Regions from separate parts of the Desulfocurvus sp. DL1XJH-121 genome, predicted to be linked through region 2. Evidence: predicted binding sites of a transcription regulator. Region 2 holds the regulator's gene; each other region holds the start of a gene.
What was found. Region 2 encodes sigma-54, which starts transcription at its own class of promoters, with help from an activator protein. Its sites were predicted from a motif close to CTGGCACGGNNNNTGCTT; they were not measured.

Region 1 (4,945 bases), on a different contig from region 2:
TGTAGGGACGGGTAATCTGCATCGTTCGCCGCCGGGAAGGACTGTGTGTGGCCTGGTGCCGGACCGGCTTCACAGTATCGGGGTGGAGGCTCATGTCAAGCGGCGTCGGGGGGGGACGGCCGCCCCGGAGAATGTGCTCCGGGACGGCGTCCGCCCGTGAAGGTTTCGTCCGCGCTATTTGGCGGCGGCCAGCCTTCCGGGAAGATGCTCGATGGTGTTGCGGGTGTACACGTTGCCCAGGGCGCAGGCCTCCACGTCGGTGTAGTACCACGCGCCGCTCTCGATGCCCCAGTCGTCCAGGGCGTTGGCCATGTGGGTCATGGCCGGGGACATGCGGACGGCCGCGGGGCAGACCACAAAGACCGCGGCCCAGGTCAGGGCCAGGCCCAGGATCAGGGCTCCCCACCGCTTTGCCGCGCTTTTATCCTGCATCATGTCTCTCCTTCTCCGGTGTCCGGCCCGGGGCGAGGCCCCGGGCCGGTATCTTGCGGAGGCTAGATCTGGGCGGTGATCTCGGGGAACACCAGGTAGAACATGACGTAGGCCATGGTCAGGGTCAGGATCAGGTTCAGGCTCTGACCGCAGACGTACAGGATCAGGGGCTTGCCGCCCTTGAAGTAGGAGCTCAGCTCACGGAAGTTCGTGGCCAGGCCGATGGCGGCGAAGCTCAGGCAGAAGAACCAGCCGCGGAAGATCTTGGTCCAACCGCGGATGACGCCCTGGTCGATCATGGTGTAGCCGGCGTCGGAGCCCATGCCGGAGGACAGCACGGACATCAGGATGGAGGCGGCCAGGAAGCCCAGCACGAACTTGGGGAAGCGGTGCCAGATCTCGATCCAGCCCACGGACTGGCCTTCCTGGCACTCGACCTTGGCGCACCAGTACACGGCCACGCCGAAGGCGGTGACGCCGATGAGCACGTTCTGGATCATCTTGATGGTGGCGGCCACGTACAGGGCCTTCTCGGACAGGAACGCGCCCGCAGCGGCCACGGCGCCCGTGGCGTCGATGGTGCCGCCCATCCAGGCGCCGCCCAGGATGTAGGGCATGCCCACGGCCTTGATGAAGGCCGGCATGGCGATCATCATGATGGAGGTGAAGACCAGGGACAGGCCGATGGACAGGGTCAGCTCCTCCTTCTTGGCGCGGCAGGCCGCGGCCGTGGCGATGGCCGCGGAGGTGCCGCACACGCTCATGTCCGCGGAGATGACCATGTTCAGGGTCTTGGACGGAATCTTCAGGACCTTCTGGCCGAAGATGAAGGTGGAGATGAGTACGATGGGCGTGACCACCCAGGCCACGAAGATGCCGGGCACGCCGATGGAGATGATCTTGTTGAAGAGCACCTCGGCGCCCAGCAGCACCAGGCCGGTCTTGATGTAGTACTCGACCTCCAGGCCGGGCTTGACCCACTTGGGGGTGCCCACGGTGTTGGAGATGAGCATGCCGAAGAAGATGGCCCAGGCGGCGTCGCCGATGCCGTAGTGCTTCATGGTCGCCTGTCCGGCCATGAGGTAGGACAGCACGCCCACGAGGAAGACCACGATGTAGCCCTTGAAGAAAGCCACGGGGTCCTTGCCCATGAACTTGATGGCGAAGGAAAAGAACAGGCCCACGGCGATCATCAGCCCGAACAGGGACGGGAACAGGTTGTAGGGCTTGTTATGCGCCTTCTTCTTGGCCTTGCCCGTCTTGGTCTTGGCCTTGCGCCATTGGCCGATCTGGTCGTCGGCAGCCTGGTTCAGCTGGGCGTTCTTGAAGCTCGCGGCAGCGGCGGCTTCCTCGGCTACCAGGGCGGCTGCCAGAGCCTCCTTTTCCGTGGCCTTGGCGGCCTCGTACTTGGGCATGTTCTTGGCGTTGAGCGCGTCCGCCTGGGCCTGGTTCATCATGAAGGCGTCCAGGGGATTGGTCTTCCAGCCGTGGGGCTTGTGGGTGAAGGACGCGATGGCCTTGCCGATGGACGAGTCCTTGGCCTTGAGCTTGGACTTGGTGTCCTGGGCCTTGTAGTAGGCCACGGTCTTGAAAGGCGCGCGCGCGGCCTCGGCTTCCATGATGGCGTTGGCCTTGGCGAAGGTCTCCTTCATGTTCTCGGGCTGACGCGGGAGAAAGATCAGGAAACCAACCACCAGCAGGGCCAGGCCCAGCCAGATGGCCCAGTAGTCCTCCTTCTTCCACAGATCGGACCAGGCGCTCGATGCCTTGTCCACCACCACGTTGCTGTTCTGCTCAGTGTTCTCCGCCATAGCGCTCTCCTTGGTATTGATGATGATTTCCGGCCCTGCGGCGGGCCCTCCCCGCCGCACACCCCAATGCCGGACACCCCAGTACAAAGCAAAGGTTGTTCCAGCTTTTCACATGAATCAACACACTGATTTTATTATTTTTATTTACACAGACAAAAAGCATATCGCAAACCTTGGTTATTTTTTAAGCAAACAAAAGTTTGCGCTCGCCATGTCGAGAAACGCAGCCCCGTGAATGGATGCCGGGTCCGGAAATCGCGGGAAACGCCGCCACAAGGGGCTTCCCCCCTGTTTCGCAACCCGTTGCCCGATCCGGCCGCCGCGCGCGCCGCAACGCCCCGAACACGGTCATGGGAAACAAGGCGCAAGCCTCTCAATACCCGCCGCGCGCGGCCCAAGGCGCAAAAAAGCCCCGCCGTGGCGGGGCCGATGCAGCGGGGATGATCCTCGCCCTTTGACGAATCCGACGCCTCAGCGCCCGGGGCCGCGCCGCTTGAATATCTCCCCGGCCAGGAACAGGCCGTTCAGGGCGGCGGGGAATCCCGCGTACAGCCCCATCTGGATGATGGCTTCCACGACCTCTTCCCGGGTGCAGCCCACGTTCAGGGCCCCGTTGATGTGCACGTCCAGCTGCGGAGCCGCATGCCCCAGGGCGGTGAGCGCCGCCACGGTGCACAGCTCGCGCGTGCGCAGGTCCAGGCCGGGGCGGGCCATGATCTCTCCGAACCCGAACTCGATGATGTAGCGCCCCATGTCCGGGGCCAGATCCGCCAGGGCGTCCACCACCTTGCGGCCGCCCTCCCCGTCCACCTCGTTCAGGAGCGCCAGGCCCCGTTCATATCGTTCGTCCATGTCGCCCTCCTTGGGCTTGCGTTGCCGATGCGCAGACGATAGGGAGGGGCTATGGATATATCCAATATATTTTTGAATAGGAATTGATACACGGAGAATATCGATCATGGAGCTCAGGCAATTGCGCTGCTTCGTGGCCGTGGCCGAGGAGCTGCACTTCGGGCGGGCCGCCCAGCGGCTGAACATGTCCCAGCCGCCCCTGTCCCAGGGCATCCGGAAATTGGAGGATGAGCTGGGGACCGCCCTGTTCGTGCGCACCAGCCGCAGCGTGGCCCTGACCGGCGAAGGGGAATACCTGCTTGGGGAGGCGCGGACCATCCTGGAGCGCGCCCGGGAGGCGGCCCGCGCCGTAGGGCGCATGGGGCGCGGGGAACAGGGGATGCTGCGCCTGGGGGTCGTGGGCCCGGCCCTGGAGGGAGCCCTGCCCTGCGCCGTGGCCCTATTCCGGCGGAACCATCCCCTGGTGCGCGTCACCCTGGAGCAGCGGGGGACGCAGGAGCAGGCGCGCCTGATCCGGACCGGCGAGCTGGATCTGGGGGTCATGCGGCCCCACGGCCAGGAATTCGAGGGCCTGGAGAGCATGCACTGGCATACGGAGCCCTATGTGGCGGCCCTGCCCCAAGGGCACGCCCTGGCGGGCAAGGCGAAACTCCGGCTGGCGGACCTCAACGGCCAGACCCTGATCTTCTACCCCCGGGAATACCACGCCCGGCTCTATGATTCCATGCTGACCGCCCTGCACCGGGCCGGAGCCGTGCCCGAACTGCTGCACGCGGGCCTCTTGAAACACGCCTCCGTGGCCCTGGTGGCCGCGGGCCTGGGCCTGGCCCTGCTGCCCGAGTCCATGTCCCTGGCCCCGAGACCGGGGGTGGCCTACCGCCCCCTGGAAGATGGCCTGCCCCTGGTCCAGTACCGGCTGGCCTGGCGGCGCGGCGACGATTCGCCTCTGGTGCGGCGTTTCCGGGAGGTCATGGCCGCCGAAAGAGACGCCTGCGCGGGCAGTCTGAAAACGGAATGAGGGAAAAAAAAGACAAGGGCGCGGACGCGCCCTGAGACGGGGCCGCGAGGCCCCGGAAAAACCCGTTCGGCCCCGGCTCAGGCCGAGACCGTGAACACTTTGCCCGTGGCCTCCTCGGCCAGGGTCTTCTTGTCGCGCAGGTCCGTCAGCATGCCGGGGTAGCGGTCGACCTTCTCGCGCACGATGTCCACATATTCCCGCAAATTGCGCGAGGTGCTGCTGTGGCTGGCCACGGACATCTCGCTGGCCATAGTCAGGACGTTCACATTCTCGACCGACATGGGCAACCTCCCCCTCCGCGCGGACCGATCCCGCGCGGGAAATCATCCTTTTCAGCCCCTAGGGCTCCACTTTCTCGTTCTTGGTGGCTTTGATGAGCAGGCGGATCAGGGCCTGGTTCTCGCGCACGTCCTTTTCCAGGGACGCGTTCTTGTCCTCCAGCTTCTGCATCAGCAGTTGCAGGGCCGTGACCTTCTTCTCCAGCTCGTCCACCTGGGCCTGAAGCTTCTTGATCCGGGTCCTGGCCCCCTCGTCCACGTCGCGGGCCAGGGCCGGAGCGGCCAGGACCGCCGCCAGGGCCAGCGCCGCGGCCAGGGCGCACACAGTCCGTCTCATTCCATACCTCCCGGCCCCCCGTCGCGCGGGGCGAGCCGTCAAATCCTGCTCTGCAGGAGGAATCCCTTGATGATCTCCGGGACCTTGTTCGCGCCGGGCGTGGGGTGCGGATCTCCGTAGTCCGGGAGGCCGATGTCGTCGGACAGGCGCTTGCCCCGGAGCATCTCCCCCCAGTTCGTGGTCACCGGATCACGACGCAACAGCGTCTTGTCCATCT
Region 2 (4,945 bases):
GCAATACCAAATCCTTATCCAGCAAATCTCCAAGCTTCATTCGCTACATCCCAGGGTCGATGAGACCGTAATCGCCGCTCTTGCGGTTGTAGATGACGTTGACGCGATCGGTCTCCGCGTTGAGGAAAACAAGAAACTCATAGCCCTTGGACTCCAGCTGCATGGCGGCCTCGTCCACGTTCATGGGCTTGGGCTCGTAGGAGTCGGTGGCCTGGATGGCGGGCACGCGCTCGCCCTCTCCGGAATCGGAGAAGCTGATCACGTCCATGCGCACGGATCCGCGCTTGCGCCTGATGTCCTTGGCCTTTTCCCGTGCCTTGCGCACCTGGGCGTCCAGCTTGTCCAGCACCAGGTCCACGGTGGAATACATATCCTCGGACTCTTCGTTGGCGGACAGGTTCAAATCGTCTCCCGTGAAAACCACATCGGCCTTTTGCCGGAACTTGTCCACGGACAGATTGACCAGAAGGGAGGCGTTTTCCGTCCTTGCGTACTTGAAGAGCTTCTCGAAACGATTCTTGGCGTACTTCTTCAGATGGTCGGAGGGTTCGAAATTCTTGAAGTTGAAATTGATCTGCATGGGCGTCCTCCTAACTTGAGGTGAAGAACACCGGGGATTCCCGGTCATCTTCAGTGTAGGACGAAACCAAACCAAAATAAAGGGACCAGGAGGCGGGCAGATCAAAAAATCTGTTTGCGCTTGGAGGACGAAAGAATACCCAGTGCGCTGCGGTACTTGGCCACGGTGCGCCGGGCGATGTTGATCTGCAGGTCGTCCTTGAGCATGTCCGCCAGCTTTTCGTCGGACAGGGGCCTGCGCGGGTCCTCCTTGTCGATGAAATCCTTGATCATGGCCTTCACGGACTCGCTGCCAACTTGGCTGCCGTCGTCCAGGTCCAGGGCGCTGTTGAAGAAGAACTTCAGCTCGAACACGCCGTGGGGCGTGGACACGTACTTGCTGGTGGTGATGCGGCTGATGGTGGACTCGTGCATCTCGATGTCGTCGGCCACGTCCTTGAGGATCAGAGGCCTGAGCTTGCGGACACCGTGGCGGAAGAACTCGCCCTGGAAGCGCACGATGCTCTCCATGACCTTGTACAGGGTGCGCTGGCGCTGGTAGAGGCTCTTCATCAGCCAGACCGCCGAGCGCATGCGGTCCTGCATGTACTCCTTCTCGTTGGAGCTGCGGGTCTTGACCGCGTCCACGTAGTAGGGGCTGATCTGCAGCCGGGGCATGCCGTCCTCGTTGAGCACGATGACGAACTCGCCGTCGTACTCGTACACGAACACGTCGGGGGAGACGTACTGCGGCTCGCTGCCAGCGAAGGAAGACCCGGGCATGGGGGCCAGGCTCTTGATGACGTCCAGGTACGCCTTGAGCTCGTCCATGGAAAGCTTGAACTTGCGCGCGATGGGCTTGTAGCGGCGCTTCTCCAGGTCCTCCAGGTGGTCGGAGACCAGGGAGACGAGAATGGGGTCGTCCAGGCCCAGGGCGTCCATCTGCACCAGCAGGCATTCGCGCGGGGAGCGCGAGGCCACGCCCAGGGGGTCGAAACGCTGCATGCGCAGGATAACGGATTCCACCACCTGGGGGGAGACCCCGCAAAATTCGGCCAGTTCGTCGGTTTCGGCGCGCAGGTAGCCCAGGCCGTCGAGGTTGCCGATGACGACCTCGCCCACGGCGGCTTCCTCGGGGGTGAAGTCGGAGAGCCTGAGCTGCCAGTCCAGATGGCTTTCCAGGGACGGCTTGGAGGACAGGCGCGCCTCAAAGGACATGCCCTCCTCCGGCGTCTCGTACTCCCGCATCTGGACCTGTTTGGCCGTGGAGGAGAACTCGCCGAGGTAGCTTTCCCACTCGGCGCTCTTGATGAGCTCCTGCTCCACGTTCACGGGCTCGGAATCCCCGCGGGTCTCGGACGGCGTCTCGGCGCGGTCCTGGACGGCCTCGCGGGCCTCCTCGGACATCTCCTCGGGCTTTTCCTCCAGCAGGGGGTTCTCCAGCAGCTCCTGCTGGACCATGTCCACCAGTTCCAGGCGCGAGAGCTGCAGCAGCTTGATGGCCTGCTGCAGCTGGGGGGTCATGACCAGCTGCTGAGAAAGCTTGAGTTGCTGTCTGAGTTCAAGTCCCATATCGAGGAGTACGCCTTCCCTATGCGGAGTATGCCCGCGGTTCACTCAAAGGCGCCCGGGAAACCCCCCGGGCTGCCGCGCCGTGAGCCGAATGTGAAATACCGAACGCTCCAGACCCGGACGCAGGGTGACCATGCCATAGTCCGTCGAACCTTGCAACACCGATGGCAAGGTTTTTGAATGTAAATTTAGAAATGTGAAAACAAGATCTTAGAGACTGAAGCCTTCGCCGAGATAGACTTTTCTCGCCTTCGGGTCTTCGATAATTTGCGCAGGGGTGCCGGCCAGAATAATCCGGCCTTCGTACACGAGATAGGCCCTGTCACAGATGCGCAGGGTCTCGCGCACGTTGTGGTCGGAGATAAGAACGCCAATACCCTTCTCCTTCAATCCCCGCACGATGCCCTGGATGTCGTCCACGGCGATGGGGTCGATGCCGGCGAAGGGCTCGTCCAGAAGCATGAATTTGGGGTCCAGGATCAGGGCCCGGGCGATCTCCAGCCTGCGCCGCTCGCCACCGGAGAGGTGCATGGCCTTCTGGTCCGCCAGACGGGTGATGCCCAACTCCCTGAGCAGGGAGTCGGCCTTGGCCTTCTGCTCCGCCGGGGTGAGGCGCGTGTGCTCCAGGATGATCTCCAGGTTCTGGCGCACGGAGAGCTTGCTGAACACCGAACTCTCCTGAGGCAGGTAGGACAGGCCCAGGCGCGCCCGGTCGTGCAGGGGCAGGCCCGCCAGTTCGTGGTCGTCCAGGCGCACGTGCCCGCCGTTGGGTTTGACCAGGCCCACCAGCATGTAGAACGTGGTGGTCTTGCCCGCGCCGTTGGGGCCCAAGAGGCCCACGACCTCGCCCTGCTCCACGTTGAGGCCGATGTCGTGCACCACCTCGCGCTGGCCGTACCGCTTGAGAAGCGCCTCGGCGCTGAGCACGGACACTACTTCTTCCCTTCCTTGCCGGAATCCTTGCCCTGGTCCGCCGGGGTGAAGAACACGGCCTCCACCTGGGCGTCGCGGGTGCCCTCGACCTCGCTGCGGTTGTCCTTGAGATACAGCCGGATGACCCGGCCCGCGATGGTGTTGCCCGCGTCCACCAGGCGCGGGGAATCCTCCATCACCAGCACCCCCGGCTCCACCTTGTAGGTGGCCTTGCCGCAGAAGCCCTCCTTGCCGTCGCGCAGCAGGCGAACCTTGCCCGTGGCCACGATCTTCTCCACCTCGCCGGGGTCCGCGCCCACGGAGCCCGTGGTCTTCTTGCCCGTGTCCTTGAGGACCACCAGCAGCTTGTTGCTCCAGATCTCCATGTCCGGGCGGGACACGTGCACGTGGCCGGTGAAGGTCACGCTGCGGCCGTCCTGCTCGTAGATCATGGTGTCGGAGGTGATCTTGGTGGGCACCTTGTTGCCGTCGGCGGCCAGGGACGGGACGCAGGCCAGGGTCAGCAGGACGGCGGCGCACAGGACGAGAGAGGCGAAAGGCTTCACTTCTTGGGCTCCTTTGCCGGGGCCTGGGCGGGCCAGAGGGTGCTCGTGACCCCGCCCCCGGCGGTGATGTCGTTGGAGGAAAGCAGCATGGTCAGGCGCGGGGCGCGCAGGGTCAGGTCCCCGCGGTCCAGGCGCACCTGGTCCGTGAGTTCGATCTCGCGCTTCTTCCCGGCGTAGTCCAGGCGCTTGGAATGGATGGTGTTGGGCCCGGAGACGATGAGCACGTCGGGCCACAGGGCCGCGTCCCCGGTCTCCTGGCTGACCTCGCCCTCGGAGGCGCTGACCAGAACCTCGGAACCGTCGGGGCGGTAGTAGGTGATCTTGGGGTTGGTCAGGCGCACCAGGGCCTGCTCGCGCAGGTAGTCGGCCCCGTCCGCCGTGAGCCGCCATTCGGCCTTGCCCTCGGCGCCGCGGGACAGCTCCACGCGCTGCATCACGGCCTCGACGTTCACGTCCTGGGCCAGGTCCGCCAGCTTCTTGGCGTCCTGTTTCGCGCACATCCAGAACCAGAGGCCCACGCCCACGCCCGCCCAGAGCAGGAAGCCGATGACGCAGGCCAGGACGATCTTGCGGCTCAACGCTTCCTCCACTTGGCCCACTGGGCGTCCAGGTCGCCGCGGGCGTCCAGGATGTAGCGGACGGCCTCGCGCACAGCGCCCTGGCCCCCGGCCAGTTCGGTGATGACGTCGGCCAGGACCAGGATCTCGGGCTGGGCGTTGGCAACGGCCATGGGCAGGCCCACGAGGGACATGACCCCGGCGTCCACCCAGTCGTCGCCCAGGAAAGCGACCTCGTCCAGGCCGAGCTTCAGGCGCTCGCAGATGCCCTTGAGGACGTCGATCTTGGCCGTGTGCCCGGCGTGGTATTCCTCGATGCCCAGTTCGCGCACGCGGCTGGCCACGGCCGGGGAATCCAGGCCCGAGATCACGGCCACGTGCAGCCCGGCCGCCTGGGCCAGCTTGATGCCCAGGCCGTCCTGCACGTTGAAGCGCTTGGACACGTTGCCCTGGTGGTCGTAGTACAGCCCGCCGTCGGTGAGCACGCCGTCCACGTCCAGAACCAGGAGCCGCACGCGCGCGGCCTGTTCACTGGGTTTGGCACTCATATTCGAGACTCCAGAGGGTCTTGAGGTCCTTGAGCAGGGCCCGCAGGGAGCCCAGGGGCCAGGAGTTGGGGCCGTCGCACAGGGCCTTGTCCGGGTCCGGGTGCGTCTCCAGGAACACGCCCGAGGCCCCGGCGGCCACGGCGGCGCGCGCCAAAAGCGGCACGAACTCGCGCTGCCCGCCCGAGCTGGCGCCCTGCCCGCCCGGGATCTGCACGGAATGGGTGGCGTCGAA
Region 3 (4,945 bases), on a different contig from region 2:
TGCACGTGTATCCGTCGGCCTTGGAGCGCAGAACGTGCAGGGCGGCGTTCAGGCCCATGGAGCCGGAGATGTTGGAAACGACCAGGGGCTGGGGCAGGATTCCCTGCAGGCCCTCGCTCATGATGCGGGAGGAGATGTCGCTGCCTCCGCCCGGCTTCCAGGGCACGACGACCTGAATGGGTTTGGTGGGGAAATCCCCCGCATTGCTCACCGCAGCCATGCCAAGTACCAGGGTCAATGACAGAATGATTGCTTTGAACATGTACTTTCCTCATTGTAGGGGTTGTTGACGGCTGATCCTGAAATTTTCTACAGGCCCGGTCCGCGAAGATAGATTTCGACGTTGTCGTCGACGTTCAGGGTTTCGCCCATGGTCAGGTGCCCGGACGCCAGTTCGCACACGCGCTGCACGAGCCGCTCTCCGGCCTGCTCGATGGGCTCGCGCTGGGAAATGATCTCGCTGGCCGAGAAATCCATGTCCATGTTGGTCTTGGCGTAGGTCCTGGGGTTGCCCGTCATGTACAGGGTGGGGGTGACGAGGCCCGCGCTGGCGGTGGGCATCATCATGCGGTCCGGGAACCAGCCCCCGCCGACCTGGAAGATGCTCAGGGCCGACCCGGCGGCGGCGAAGCCCAGGAACAGGGTGGCCGACGACATCCAGGAATCCATGAAGTGGAGCCCCGGCCCGGCCGGAATCTCGCCGTAGCGAAGGCTGCTGGACAGGGGCATGTGCCCGGACTTCGCGATGGCGCCCAGGGACTTCTCCTCCAGGGTGGTCAGACCAGCTTGGATATTGGCAGGGATGGGGTTGATGGTGCGGATGTCCTCGCCCGTGGCCTTGGCCTCGTCCTCCACCCGCTTCACGGCGGCCAGGAACGTCTCGCGCTGCTTGTCGTCGTTGAAGCGCCTGGCCACGATGTGGTCCGCGCCGATGACTTCCGTGGTTTCGGCGAACATGGCCGTGCCCCCGGCCTCCACCAGCCGATCGAACAGGTAGCCTACGGTGGGGTTGCCGGCCATGCCCGAGGTCGCGTCGGAGTAGCCGCACTTCACGCCCATGCACAGGCGGCCGAGGTCCACGGTCTCCCGCCGGCATTCGCTGGCCTTGCGGGCCAGGTGGCGGGCCTTGAGCAGGGCCTTGCCCAGGGCCTCGTAGGCCCCGCCCGGGCAGTCTTCCAGGAAGACCGAGTCCACCGGCTTGCCCGTGGCGTATATCTCGTCCACCATGGCTTCGCGCGTGAACTCGGGGTAGCCGCCGTTGCTCTTGATGCCCATGATCAGCACGGCGCCCACGTTGGGGTTCTTGGCCAGGCCCACGATGGTCCGGGCGATGGTCGCGCGGTCTTCGGAGTCGCGGCCGTTTTCGTTGGGCGGAATGAATATCTTCGAGTTGCGGACGAGTTTGGCCACCTGGTCGGCCAGCACCCCGATGCCCCTGCCGTTGGGAAGGATAAGAGTGTAGTTGCGGATGCCCACTTTCCCGTCTGGGCGCACATAACCTTGGAATTCCATCTATTTGGCCCCTTTGAGATCGCCACGGCCCCGATTGCCTGCAACGTTGTGGATGTGAACGCATTCGCCGGCGGAGATCGGTTTCGAGGCGACTCCGATAACCTCGCCATACTTGACGACGGGCGCGTCCACGGCGATGTCCTTGATGGCCATCTTGAATCCAAACGGGACGTCGCCCATGGCCTTCAGTTCCTGCGTCTTGCCATTGAGCGTGTAAACAACGCTCTCTCCTGTGCAGATGTCTTCTATGGCATTGCCGACATTGTCTGCTTCACCTATTACCACTATTGCCTTCATACATTACTCTCCGCGTTAAGCGCCCTACATCAGACGATTCACCGAAATCCACATTGGATGCGTAAAGTCCTAACTAGAAGGAGTCTGATGTTCATCTTCTGCCCCTTGTGCAATAACGCGGCCAAAATGCGTAAAATACGATAACACGTCAATATTACACGCTATTTCAGCGCTTCAACACCTGTCCTGATTATTTCCGGGACCCGCGCTGTCGTTCAAATTGAAACATCTTTCGCCTGGAACCGTTCACCGTGAACGACAGTCTTTGCGATTTTTCCCCGCCCAGCCGACAACCCTGTAGGATTTCACCCGTCTTTCGCGGCCCGGGCCCCGCCCCGCCTCGCGTCTTTCAATATGAGAACGTCACGAACCGTAATGCGTTCACAATGAAAGGCTTCTGTGGCCCCGGCAGGGCCCAGAAAGGTCAAAAGAGGTCGATCGATACATAAATTACGAATTAATTTAGGATATTAGAACAGCAATCCATACGCTGGCAAGCAAATTGCTTTTGTGTGGCGCCACAGGCGGCAGGCCCGGGGTCGGGAAGCGCGCCTCAACCCGTCGGGAAACCGGGAAACAGCGCTGTCGACGTGCCCGGCGGCCAACAACACACTGAAGGAGACACTATGAAACGCGACGCCATCATGCTTCGCCCCGAAGATAATGTGGCTACGGCCCTGCGGGCCCTGGAGGCGGGCAATCTCGCCATCGTCGGCGTCCACGACCGGCACCTGGAGATCCTCATGGCCCAGAGCGTGAGCTATGGGCACAAGTTCGCCACCAGGGACATCCGCAAGGGCGAAGACATCCTCAAGTACGGCGAGGTCATCGGGCGCGCCACCGACGACATCCCCGCCGGCGCCCACGCGCACGTGCAGAACATCGAAAGCCTGAGGGGCAGGGGCGACCGGAACTAGGAACCGCCGGCAACCCTCGGACACAAGGAGAACGATATGGATTTCATGGGATACAGAAGAACGGATGGCAGCGTGGGCACCCGCAACTACGTGGGCGTGCTGTCCACGGTGGTCTGCGCCAATGAAACCGCCATGGCCATCGCGGACAAGGTGGACGGCGCCGTGGCCTTCACGCATCTGCAGGGGTGTTGCCAGACCCCCATGGACGTGGAGCGCGTCACCGAAACCCTGATCGGCCTGGGCCGCAACCCGAACCTGGCCTCGGTCCTCCTGGTCAGCCTGGGCTGCGAGAGCACCGACGTGACGCGCGCCGCCGAGGAGATCCGCGCCTCGGGCAAGCGCGTGGAGGTCGTCGCCCTGCAGTCCCTGGGCGGCTCCTTCCGCACCATCGCCGAGGGCTCCCTGCTGGTCCAGGACATGGTCATGGAGGCCAGCACGGCCGAGCGCACGCCCTGCACGGCGGCCGACCTGGTGCTCGGGCTCAAGTGCGGCAGCTCCGACACCACCTCCGGCCTGGGCCCCAATCCCGCCCTGGGCGTGACCACCGATATGATGGTCGAGCGCGAGGCCAGCGTGATCATGGGCGAGGTCACCGAATTCATCGGCGCCGAGCACATCATGGCCAAGCACGCCAAGGACGAGGCCATGGGGCAGAAGATCATCGATTTCGTGGCGCGCATGGAGGCCGAAGCCAAGTCGGCGGGCTGCGACATCAGGGGCGGCCAGCCCACCGGCGGCAACATCAAGGGCGGCCTGACCACCATCGAGGAAAAATCCCTGGGCGCCATCGCCAAGGCGGGCTCCGCCCTGGTCCAGGACGTCTACGAATACGGCCAGCGCCCCACGACCAAGGGCCTGGTGATCATGGACTCCCCGGGCCGCGAGCCAGAGATCCTCACCGGCCTCGCGGCGGCGGGCTGCAACGTCATCGCCTTCACCACCGGGCTGGGCGCGCCCCAGGGATTCCCCTTCGTCCCGGTGGTCAAGATCACCGGAAACGAGCACACGGCCGTGCGCATGCGCGACCATATCGACCTGTCCGTGGCCGACGTCATCGAGGGCACTGAAACCCTGCCCCAGGCCGGGGGCCGCATCTACGACGAGGTCCTGAAGGTCGCGGGCGGCAAGTCCACCAAGGCCGAATTGTCGGGCTACACCAAGGCCATGAACATCTACGTCCGAGGCCCGGTCATCTGAACCCGGAGGAAAACGACATGGATATCCCCAAGATCGTGCGCATCAGACAGGCCCTGGACAGAACCACGCTGGAGGACCCGGCAGGGGCGGCGGCCGAACAGATCAGGGACCTGCTGGCGCGCAAGCCCGTGCGGCCCGGGGCCAAGGTCGCCCTCACGGCCGGGAGCCGGGGCATCGCGAACATAGTCCCCATCCTGCGCGCCGTGGCCCAGGCCTTCAAGGACGCCGGGGCCCGCCCGGTGATCATTCCGTCCATGGGGTCCCACGGGGGCGCCGCGGCCCAGGGTCAGGTCGCCGTCCTGGCCGAGGTGGACATCACCGAGGAGACCGTGGGCGCGCCCATCGAGTCGTGCATGGACACCGTGGTCGTCGGCGCCACCGAGGACGGCGTGCCCGTGCACCTGGACCGCACGGCCCTGGAATGCGACCACATCGTGCCCATCAACCGCATCAAGCCCCATACCGAGTTCAGCGGGCACATCGAGAGCGGCGTGTCCAAGATGATGGTCATCGGACTGGGCAACAAAAACGGCGCCGAGACCGCCCACCTCTACGCCGTGCGTTACGGCTACGAGCGGATTCTCATGACCTCGGCGCGGGTCATCCTGGACAACGCGCCCGTGCTGGCGGGCCTGGGCATCATCGAGAACGGCGTGGGCCAAACCGCGCAAGTGGCCCTGGTGGAACCGGAGAACTGGTTCGAAACCGAGCATGAACTGTTGGAGTCCGCCCACGAAAAATGCCCCAAGCTGCCCTTCGATCCCCTGGACGTGCTCCTCGTGGACGAGAGCGGCAAGCACATCAGCGGCACGGGCATGGATACCAAGGTCGTGGGTCGGATCATGAACATCTACGAAAAGCCCCTGACCTCCCCCCGCATCACCCGCATCGTGTTACGCGACTTGGCCAAGCCCAACGACGGCAACGTGCTGGGCATGGGCCTGGCCGACTTCATCACCCGCAAGGTGGCCGACCAGATCAACACCTTCAACACCAACATCAACTGCGTCACCGCCGTGACC
Region 4 (4,945 bases), on a different contig from region 2:
TTCTTGGAGGTGAAGAACGGCTCCAGGGCGTGCTCGCGCTCCTCGGGCAGCATGCCCGGGCCGTTGTCCGCCACGGACAGGGCCAACATGCCCCCCTCGGCCTCGCTGGACAGGACGATGCGCCCGGGCTCGTCCACCCGCTCCACGGCGGCCAGGGAATTGAGCACCAGGTTGAGCAACGCCTGCTTGAGCATATCCGCGTCGGCCATGACCCGGGGCTCCCGGATGTCCATGGAGAAATCGGCGTCGGCGTGCTCCAAGTCGAAGCGCAGGAGGTTCTCCAGGCTGCGGCCCAGGGCCGCCAGGTCCACGTGGCACAGCTCGGGCTCGCGGGGCCGGGACAGGAACAACAGGTCCGTGATGACCTTGTCCAGCCGGTCGGCCTCGCGGACCATGGTGTCCGCGTACTGTTCCTCAGGCTCGCGGCCCTTGAGCTTCTTCTGGAAGAACTGGGCGAAGCCCCTCAAAGCGGACAGGGGGTTGCGGATCTCGTGGGCCAGGCCCGCGGCCAGGCGGCCGATGGCGGCCAGGCGCTTGGCCTCGCTGAGGTCCTCCTCCAGGGCCTTCAACTCCGTGCGGTCGCGCACCAGGAGCAGGCGTTCGCCCCCGCCCTCCTCCGTGGCCTCGTCGGGGATGGGCGCGGACAACAGCTCCAGGCTGCGGCCCCCGGCCTCGTACTGCACCCAGCCCGTGTCCGAAACGCCGGTGTGCGCGCCGCTCCAGCCCGCTCCGCCCACCAGGGGCAGCTCGTCCCAGCGCGTGCCCACCAGCTCCTCGCCCCCGCCCAGCAGGCGCGTTGCCGCCGGGTTGGCCGCCAGGATCACGCCCCCGGAATCCAGGGTCACCAGCCCGTCGGGCATGGTGTCCAGGAGCCTGGAATGGAAGGTCTCCAGGCGGTGCAGGGCGCGACCCTGGTCGCGGCGGCGCAGGTAGGCCACGGCCAGACCCCAGAGGAACAGGGCCACCAGCAGCACGTAGCCCGTCTGCAACAGGGCCGCGCGCTTGAACTTCTTGAAATTATCCAGATGCTTGCCCGGGTCCATCCCCACAACCAGCACGGGGAAGGCCGGGGCCCCGGGCGGGCAGTCCAGGGAGGAATCCAGGGTGCAGAGCCGGGCCAAGCTGGGGCGCAGGCGGATGCTGGAGACGAACATCTCCCGCCGCCCGCCGGTGTACATGGCCGCCCAGAACCCGGCCGTGGACAGCTGCCGCCAGGCCGAGGCGGGCAGCTTGGGCAGCTCCTTGTCCTTGTCCTGGGTCACGCCGCTAAGCAGGGCGTCCTGGCGGGCGTAGAGGGCGATGAACTCCACGTCGCCCTCGGCGGCCAACTCGGTAAACATCTCCTCGATGCGGGTCTTGGCGTCGCGGCCGTCCAGGAGCCCGCCGGGCAGGTTGCGCAGGATCTCGCCGGGGATGCCGTCGGGCGCCTCGGGCCGCATGTGCCCGCCCGGGGCGCCGCCGTGCATGCGCCGCCTGAGCAGCCGGGGCAGGTGGTCCCGCAGCTCGCGGGCCAGGGCGCCCTCGATGCCTCGCAGGATGGACTGCGAGGCCAGGAACATGTGTTCCTCCACGGTCTCGCGCTGCCGCCTGAGGCTCTGGAAAGTGAGGAAGGAAAGGCCAAGGCCCAGGAGCACCAGCGCCAGCGTGGCGCCGAACAAAAAGCTCCTGTCCCTGACTTTGAGGCCTATGTCCATGTCGTGTTTCTCCCCGCGCCCGGATCAAAATTCGATGGGCCCGGAGCCCCGCCTCCTAGGCGGTGCTCCGGGCCGTAGCGTCGGAAAGGATGGATGTCGTTTTCCGTTCGTTCGTCATCTAGCCGGCGGGTTCGTCGTCAACATTCGGGCCCATGCCCATTCCCATGCCGTAGCCCTGGCCGGGGCCGAAGCCGGGGCAGTTCTGGGGGCCGAAGCCGCGTCCGCGATGGTGGCGGCCGAAGCCGGGGCCCATGTGGCCGCGACCGTAGTCCTCGACGCCCAGGGTGACGAGCCCGGCGCGGAAGGCCGTGCGCTCCTCAAACAGCTTGCCCTTGAGCTGGCCGAGCTCCTTGGACACGGACTTGATCTTCGCGGCGTTGGCGGCGGGGTCCACCATCAGGGACTCGAGCTCATAGCCCTTGGCGTAGATATCCTTGCGCAGGGGGGCCACCTTGTTCAGATGCTCGGTCCTCAGGACGTCGAGCTTCTCCTTCTGCTCGGGGCTCAGGGCCTGGACGCCGTAGTCGCCCTGGGCGCCCCAGCCGGGGCAGCCGTAGCCGGGGCCTCCGCCCCATCCGGGACCGCCGCCACGGCCGGCATAGGCCACCGCGGAGAGGGAAATGACCATCAAGGCCGCCAGGGTCATGATCAGGGTTCTGCGATTCATGGTGTTTCTCCTTATGTTCAGGAAAGGGTTCCTGTGTGTTTGACCACCATGTAGCACAGCCCGTGCCAAAGAAAGAAATTAAGCTTTTCAAAGAAGTTGCCTAAACACAACTCCTACAGCCCGCACCCACTTGTGCAATGCACAGCACAACATGGATTGCACATTTGTGCAAGTGTATTCACCAATTTTCCCGGACGCGCGTCATGCGGTGAGGCTGCGGTACAGATCCTGGTAGCGCGCGGCCACGGCCGCCAGGGAGTAGCGCTCCTGGATGCGCCTGCGGGCAGCCGCGCCCAGGGCGGCGCGCTCGTCCGGGGCCATGCCCAGGAGCCGCAGCAGCCCCCCGGCCAGGGCCCTGGGGTCGCGCGGAGGCACCACTACGCCCGTATCGCCCACCACAGCGGCCGAATCGCCGGTATCCGTGACCACGCAGGGCACGCCGCAGGCCATGGCCTCGCCCACCACGTTGGGGAAGCCCTCGCCGTAGGCCGAGGACAGGACGCTCACGTCCAGGGCGGCGGCCACGCGGGGCATATCCTGGCGCGGCCCCAGGAGATGCACGTTGCTGCGCAGGCCCAGGCTATCCACCAGGGAACGCAGGGGGGCGTTCTCGTCGTCCACCCCGCTGCCGCAGAGCGCCAGGTGCACCGAGGGCATGTCCGCCAGCAGTTCGGCCGTAGCGTGCAGCAGGGTGGCGTGGTCCTTCTGGGGGTCGAAGCGCGCGGCCATGCCCACCAAGGGCGCGTCCGCCGGGATGTTCAGCTCGGCCCGCAGCCAGGCCCCGGCCCGGGGATCGGGCACGAAGCACCCAAGGTCGAAACCGTTGGGAATGACCTCGAAACGCCGGGGCCAGTAGCCCATGTCGTGATGCACGGCCACGGCGTTGGACGAGTTGGCCACCACGGCCGCGGGCAGGCGCGAGAGCCGGGCGTTGAGGCGCACCACCAGCCGCGTGAGGCGGCCGGAATGGGAAAAGTCCATGTTCGAGCAGCGCAGGTTCCAGACCACCGTGCCCTGGCGGGCCAGAGCCGAGGCGGCCAAGCCCAGCAGGTCCGCGTGATAGAGCCAGGTCTGGACCACGTCCGGCCGTTCGCGGCGCAGGATTCCGGCCAGCCGGAACAGGGCCATGGGATTGGCCGTGCCGCGCGAAAGCCCCAGGCTCGTCACGGGCACCCCCGCCGCGCGCACCGCAACCTCCAGCGGCCCGGGCTCCAGCAGGCAGACCACGTGGGACTCGAATTCCGCGCGGTCCATGGCGCCCACGAGCTTGGCCAGCATGGCCTCGGCGCCGCCCGTGTTCAGGCCGGTGATGACGTGCAGAACCCGGATCACGGCCGCCCTCCCGCGCGCGAGGCCACGGCTTCCTCCAGCAGGTCGGCGTACCGCCCGGCGATGGCCCGGACCCCGTAGCGCTCCGTCACCGTGGCGCGCACGGCCTCGGGCCCCGGGCGGACCCGGGCGTACTTCTCCAGGCCCCGGGCCAAAGCGGCCACGTCGCCCTCGGGTACCAGCCAGCCGTTCACACCGGGGCGCATGATCTCCGAAAGCCCCCCGGGGCAGTCGAAGGCCAGGACCGGGGTTCCGCAGGCCTGGGCCTCCAGGACCACGTTGGGAAAGCCTTCGAACCGGGAGCTGAGCACGAAGAGGTCCGCGGCCCGCATCCAGGGATAGGGGTTCTCCTGGAAGCCGGCCAGGGTCACGCGGTCCATAAGCCCCAGCTGAGCGCACAGGGCCAACAGGTTCTCCCGCTCCGGGCCCTGGCCCAGGATGGTCAGGTGCAGGGCCGGGTTCCGGGTGCGGGCCAGGGCCGCGAGCAGCAGGTCGAAGCCCTTCTGGGGCATGAGCTTGCCCGCGGCCAGCAGGTTCACGCGCCCGGGCGGCAGGCCGTGGGCGCCCTGGTCCGCGCGGGCCAGCACGGCGTCCACGTCCACGGGGTTGTTCAGCACCCGGGCCCGGGACTCGGGCAGCCCGAAATTGTCCACCATGTCCCGCAGCATGTCCCGGGACTGGCAGACCACGCGGTCGAAACGCGGATACAAACGGCGGTAGAGGAAAGGCATCAGCCTGGGCCAGGGGCATCCGGCCAGGTGCCGGGAGGGGATGTTGGTCTCGCGGCCCACCAGGGCGGTCATCCCGGGCAAGAGGCCGCGCACCAGGGCCAGGAGCACGTTCACGTAGCCCAGGGTGCTGAGGACCACGTGGGGCCGCTCGCGCCTCGCCAGGCGCACCAGCCCGGGCAGCATGCGCCGCGCGCGCGCCCCCCCCAGCTCGCGCACGGGCACGTCCGGGGGCACCAGGGAAACCAGCGGCCCCGTGGCCGCGCCCACGGCCAGGGTCGGCGCGAAGCGCTCGCGGTCAAGATGCGTGAGCAGGGTCAGCATCACGCGTTCGGCCCCCCCGGAATTCAACGCGGGCAAAACGAATAGACTACGAATAGTTCCCACTGCGCATGTGTGCCCCAATTCCCGGCCGCAGTAAAGCCCGGGCCGGGGATTGCCCTCGGGCGCGACCCGGGGTATGAGCAGCGCTGCCCCACGAAACCCGACCCGCCCGGAGCGGACACGACATGAGCGCATCCCACGGG

Region 1: ACYYG1_RS13980 (YeiH family protein) is a predicted target of sigma-54. The motif match lies at 2,330-2,347, and genes of this name have one in related genera.
Region 3: ACYYG1_RS02010 (UxaA family hydrolase) is a predicted target of sigma-54. The motif match lies at 2,300-2,317, and genes of this name have one in related genera.
Region 4: ACYYG1_RS01150 (Spy/CpxP family protein refolding chaperone) is a predicted target of sigma-54. The motif match lies at 2,413-2,430, and genes of this name have one in related genera.

The regions. Positions count from the first base shown of each region.
Region 1 is NZ_JBTVWW010000022.1:16,582-21,526, forward strand. It holds gene ACYYG1_RS13970 (c-type heme family protein) at 1-22, opposite strand, end outside; gene ACYYG1_RS13975 (hypothetical protein) at 175-435, opposite strand; gene ACYYG1_RS13980 (YeiH family protein) at 495-2,243, opposite strand; gene ACYYG1_RS13985 (carboxymuconolactone decarboxylase family protein) at 2,715-3,095, opposite strand; gene ACYYG1_RS13990 (LysR substrate-binding domain-containing protein) at 3,202-4,113, shown strand; gene ACYYG1_RS13995 (hypothetical protein) at 4,191-4,394, opposite strand; gene ACYYG1_RS14000 (hypothetical protein) at 4,453-4,728, opposite strand; gene ACYYG1_RS14005 (hypothetical protein) at 4,767-4,945, opposite strand, start outside.
Region 2 is NZ_JBTVWW010000007.1:26,035-30,979, reverse strand. It holds gene ACYYG1_RS06560 (PTS sugar transporter subunit IIA) at 1-40, opposite strand, end outside; gene hpf (ribosome hibernation-promoting factor, HPF/YfiA family) at 44-580, opposite strand; gene rpoN (RNA polymerase factor sigma-54) at 682-2,130, opposite strand; gene lptB (LPS export ABC transporter ATP-binding protein) at 2,341-3,063, opposite strand; gene ACYYG1_RS06540 (LptA/OstA family protein) at 3,063-3,608, opposite strand; gene lptC (LPS export ABC transporter periplasmic protein LptC) at 3,605-4,186, opposite strand; gene ACYYG1_RS06530 (KdsC family phosphatase) at 4,183-4,713, opposite strand; gene kdsA (3-deoxy-8-phosphooctulonate synthase) at 4,694-4,945, opposite strand, start outside.
Region 3 is NZ_JBTVWW010000002.1:110,395-115,339, reverse strand. It holds gene ACYYG1_RS02025 (Bug family tripartite tricarboxylate transporter substrate binding protein) at 1-262, opposite strand, end outside; gene ACYYG1_RS02020 (UxaA family hydrolase) at 310-1,512, opposite strand; gene ACYYG1_RS02015 (UxaA family hydrolase) at 1,513-1,809, opposite strand; gene ACYYG1_RS02010 (UxaA family hydrolase) at 2,436-2,726, shown strand; gene ACYYG1_RS02005 (UxaA family hydrolase) at 2,763-3,923, shown strand; gene ACYYG1_RS02000 (nickel pincer cofactor-dependent isomerase, group 22) at 3,941-4,945, shown strand, end outside.
Region 4 is NZ_JBTVWW010000001.1:243,359-248,303, forward strand. It holds gene ACYYG1_RS01145 (two-component system sensor histidine kinase NtrB) at 1-1,694, opposite strand, end outside; gene ACYYG1_RS01150 (Spy/CpxP family protein refolding chaperone) at 1,813-2,361, opposite strand; gene ACYYG1_RS01155 (glycosyltransferase) at 2,563-3,693, opposite strand; gene ACYYG1_RS01160 (glycosyltransferase) at 3,690-4,937, opposite strand; gene ACYYG1_RS01165 (MFS transporter) at 4,928-4,945, shown strand, end outside.